DNA from 2 places in the Streptacidiphilus cavernicola genome. Region 1 is predicted to be linked to the other one. Evidence: riboswitches for the same ligand, from Rfam matches in the RefSeq annotation. Region 1 holds a riboswitch; the other holds the start of a gene.

The links. Region 1 has a riboswitch for glycine ahead of gcvT (glycine cleavage system aminomethyltransferase GcvT). Riboswitches for the same ligand answer to the same signal wherever they lie in the genome.
Region 2: it holds a riboswitch for glycine, as region 1 does, so the genes downstream of both, gcvP (aminomethyl-transferring glycine dehydrogenase) here and gcvT (glycine cleavage system aminomethyltransferase GcvT) in region 1, are expected to answer to the same signal.

What each region holds. Positions count from the first base shown of each region.
Region 1 is NZ_JBHFAB010000024.1:75,629-77,805, reverse strand. It holds gene ACEZDE_RS26905 (enhanced serine sensitivity protein SseB) at 1-781, opposite strand, end outside; glycine riboswitch at 961-1,075, shown strand; gene gcvT (glycine cleavage system aminomethyltransferase GcvT) at 1,275-2,177, shown strand, end outside.
Region 2 is NZ_JBHFAB010000032.1:12,958-15,134, forward strand. It holds gene ACEZDE_RS30620 (PRC and DUF2382 domain-containing protein) at 1-776, opposite strand, end outside; glycine riboswitch at 983-1,074, shown strand; glycine riboswitch at 1,075-1,178, shown strand; gene gcvP (aminomethyl-transferring glycine dehydrogenase) at 1,232-2,177, shown strand, end outside.

The sequences.
Region 1 (2,177 bases):
CGCGTTCGAAGAACGGGGCGACCGACATCCGCATCCAGTCACCGACCGGGTCGTAGGCGGAGTCGAGCAGGACCACGTCCAGCGCCCAGGGCAGCGGCTCCGCGCCGAGCGCCCGGCCCAGCGCGGCCACCACGGCGTCCCGCAGCTCCGGGGTCTCCGGCAGCGCGCGGTCCAACTCGACCCCGACGAACAGCTTCTCCGGCTCGGCCTCGACCTGCGCCAGCACCCGACGGGCCGTCAGCACCAGCCCGGTGCCCGCGAGTTCGTTGACCGCGGCGGCGAGGAAGCCGAGCGGCTCCTCATGGGGCTCCGGCTGGCGCAGGCCGACCCTGGCGCCCTCCGGCAGCGGGGCGCCGTGCGAACCGACCACCGGTCCGGCCACGACCGCGCCCGCCCGCAGCTCGACCACCCCGGCCGCGGGGATCGGGATGCCCACCGCGCCCTCCGGGTTGACCACGATGCCGACGCCCAGCGGCATCCCCAGCGCCAGCTCGTGCACCGGGGCGACGGTGAACGCCATGTTCCCGGCGATCCGGCGGAACTGGTCCTCGGAGCTGAACACCGGCACGAAGGGCTGTCCGGCCAGCTCGGTGGTCGGCAGCGCCAGCGTCCCGCCGTCCGGGCCGCGGCCGCCGGGCAGCGGGACCCAGACCTGGCTCCGCCGCAGCACCTCCACCACCCGGGGGGTCGCCCCCGGGTCGCCGACCGCGGCGACCAGCACCCGCTCCAGCTCGTTCGCGGGCCAGCCCTGGGCCTGCGCCGGGATCGTCGGGTGCTGCATCTGTCTGCTACCGCCGTTCGCTCTGCCGTTCGCTCTGCCGTGCGCTCTGCCGTGTCGTCGCCGCACGGTCGTGCCCGCAGGCCAGGGTAGCGGGAGGGCCGGGCCGGGTCAGCGTGTCGCACGGTCCGGGGGCCGGGCATGCCATGATGGGCGCGGTCCACAACTTCACACAGGCCGTTTCAGCCCGCGCGGGAGAGCCAGGCCGTCCCCCGGACCCGTCCGGAGGGGCGCAGTCGGCGCCGAAGGAGCAAGCCCTCCCCGGAATCTCTCAGGCACAGCTACCGCACGGGTGAGGCATATCTGGAAAGCGGCCGGCGCGCTCCTCGGAGCAGCGAGCCCGGCCCACCAACGGTGCAAGCCGCACCCCGCCCGCCCCCGACCCGCCGCTCGCGGCACCGCCCCGGGGCCGGACGGACGCGGTGAAGCTCTCAGGTCGCAGCGACAGAGGGGGAGCCCTGCCGCAGCATGTCCTTGAGAGCTTAGGAGCGCCCCCATGAGCCTGCGACACACCGCACTCGACACCCTCCATCGCGCCCTCGGCGCGACCATGACCGACTTCGCCGGCTGGGACATGCCGCTGCGGTACGGCAGCGAGCGCGAGGAGCACATCGCCGTCCGTACCCGGGCCGGGCTGTTCGACCTCTCCCACATGGGCGAGATCGCCGTGGTCGGCCCGCAGGCCGGGGAACTGCTGGACCACGCGCTGGTCGGCTTCGTCTCCGCGCTCGGCCTGAACCGCGCCCGCTACACCATGATCTGCGCCGAGGACGGCGGCATCCTGGACGACCTGATCGTCTACCGCACCGACCAGGACGCGTTCCTGGTCGTCGCCAACGCCTCCAACGCCCAGTTGGTGCTGGACCAGCTGACCGCCCGCGCGGAGGGCTTCGACGCCGTCGTACGGGACGACCGGGACGCCTACGCGCTGATCGCGATCCAGGGCCCGGAGGCCACCGCGATCCTGGCCTCGCTCACCGACGCGGACCTGCCGGGGCTGAAGTACTACACCTGCCTCCCCGCCACCGTGGCCGGCCGTCCGGCGCTGCTGGCCAGGACCGGCTACACCGGCGAGGACGGCTTCGAGCTGTTCACCGCCCCCGGCGACGCCGAGCACCTGTGGTCCGCGCTGTCCGCCGCGGGCGCCCCGGCCGGGCTGGTCCCGTGCGGGCTCTCCTGCCGCGACACGCTGCGGCTGGAGGCCGGGATGCCGCTGTACGGGCACGAGCTGAGCACCGCGCTCACCCCCTTCGACGCCGGGCTCGGCCGGGTGGTCCGCTTCGACAAGACCACCAACGGCGGCGCGTTCGTCGGCCGGGCCGCGCTGGAGAAGGCCGCGGCCGAGTCCGCGGTGCCGGCCGGGGGCAGCGGGAAGGGACGGGTGCTGGTCGGCCTGGTC
Region 2 (2,177 bases), on a different contig from region 1:
GGCTCCGGCACCGCGGTCCGGGAGAGGTCGCCCAGCGACTCCCCGGTCGAGCCGGTGTCCGCGCTCTGCGCGGCGGCGCGGGGGAGCGGGTCGCTGAGCGGATCCGTGAGCGGGTCGGTCAGCGGGTCGGGGCGCGGCGCGGCCTTGGCCAGCGAGGGGGTCGGCTCGGCCGGGGCGGACTGCGCCGACGACGGGGACGCCATGAAGGCGGCGGTGCGGCTGGTGTCCGCGGCGGCCGGGGCCGGGCGGCCGACGGCCTCGGCGGGCTGGGTCCTGGCCGGGGCGGGCGGGGCGATCGGGGTGCGTCCGTCGGTACCCGAGGCGGTCGCGGCGACAGCGGCGGCGGCAGCGGCCGGGGCGGCGGCGCCCGCGGTGCCGGTCGCCGCAGCCGCGCTGCCCGGCGCGGCAGCGGCCGGGGAGCCCTTGGCCGCTGCCTCGCCCGCACCGGACTTGCCGTTGCCCTCCGGCACGTCCAGGCCGTAGTAGCGGTAGAGCTGCAGCTCCTGCTCGGGTGAGAGGTGCTGGCCCACGCCGAAGTCGGGGGAGTCCTTCACCTGGGACTTGTCGTAGGGGACGCGCAGTTCGTCGCTGACGAACTCGCTGCTGGTCAGTGGAACGAAGGCGTCGCGGCCGAACAGTCCGGTGCGGACCGCGGCCCACTCGGGACGGCCGGAGGCGTCGTCGAGGTACACCTCGTCGACGGTGCCGATCTTGTCGCCGTTGCGGTCCACGGCCTTGTGGCCGATCAGGTCCCTGGGGTCGATATCGGTCTGCACGCTCGTCCACTCCTCACGGCGGGGATGCGCCCTGTCCGATCGCGCCGTCCGATCGCGCACGCGCGCAGCCACTCAGGGCAATACTGGTCAACTCATACGAAAAGGCACAAAGATCGATTTGTCGAGCGCTGGGCTGCCGTGCGGGTGTGTCGCTGGGCCATTCGAGCTCGGCATGGGGCACGCTGATAGTCTTGGCGGTGACCGGTCGAGCGCGCGCGGGAGAGTCCGTGCACCGCCGCGGCGCCGAAGGAGCAACTCCTCCCCGGAATCTCTCAGGCATCCGTACCGTGCGCGCGAGGTCAACTCTGGAAAGCAGCGGTCCGTCCAGCACGGCCGCTCACCGACGGTGAAAACCGGCCTCGGCCGGTGAAGCTCTCAGGTTCACATGACAGAGGGGGAGGTCGTCCCGGCACACCCACTGTGCCACTCGGGTCCGACCAGGAGGCTTCCCCGCCATGAGCTCCCCGACTTCCCCCTTCGACCAGTCGCTGTTCGAGCACCGGCACATCGGGCCCGACGCCGACGCGCAGGCCAAGATGCTGGCCCAGGTCGGCTACAGCAGCCTGGACGAGCTGACCGCCGCCGCCGTCCCGGCCGCGATCCGCAGCCTGGAGGCGCTGGACCTGCCCGCCGCCCGCTCCGAGGCCGAGGTGCTGGCCGAGCTGCGCGAGCTGGCCGGGCGCAACCAGGTGCTGCGCCCCATGATCGGACTCGGCTACCACGGCACCTTCACCCCGCCGGTGATCCTCCGCAACGTGCTGGAGAACCCGTCCTGGTACACCGCGTACACGCCGTACCAGCCGGAGATCTCGCAGGGGCGGCTCGAAGCGCTGATCAACTTCCAGACCGTGGTGGCCGACCTCACCGGGCTGCCCACCTCCGGCGCCTCGCTGCTGGACGAGGGCACCGCCGCGGCCGAGGCGGTCGCGCTGGCCCGCCGGGTCGGCAAGGTCAAGGGCGGCGTCTTCGTGATCGACGCGGACACCCTGCCGCAGACCGTCGCGGTGATCCGGACCCGCGCCGTCCCGGCGGGCGTGGAGACCGTGGTCGCCGACCTCAGCGCGGGCATCCCGGCGGAGCTGGCCGAGCGCGGCGTCTTCGGCGTGCTGCTGCAGTACCCGGGCGCGTCCGGCGCGGTCCGCGACCTCGCGCCGGTGATCGCGCAGGCGCACGGCCTCGGCGCGATCGTCGCGGTGGCCGCCGACCTGCTGGCGCTGACCCTGATCGCCTCCCCCGGCTCGCTCGGCGCGGACATCGCGATCGGCACCACCCAGCGCTTCGGCGTCCCGATGGGCTTCGGCGGGCCGCACGCCGGCTACATGGCGGTCCGCGCCGAGTACGCCCGCAGCCTGCCCGGCCGCCTGGTCGGCGTCTCGGTCGACGCGGACGGCAACCGCGCCT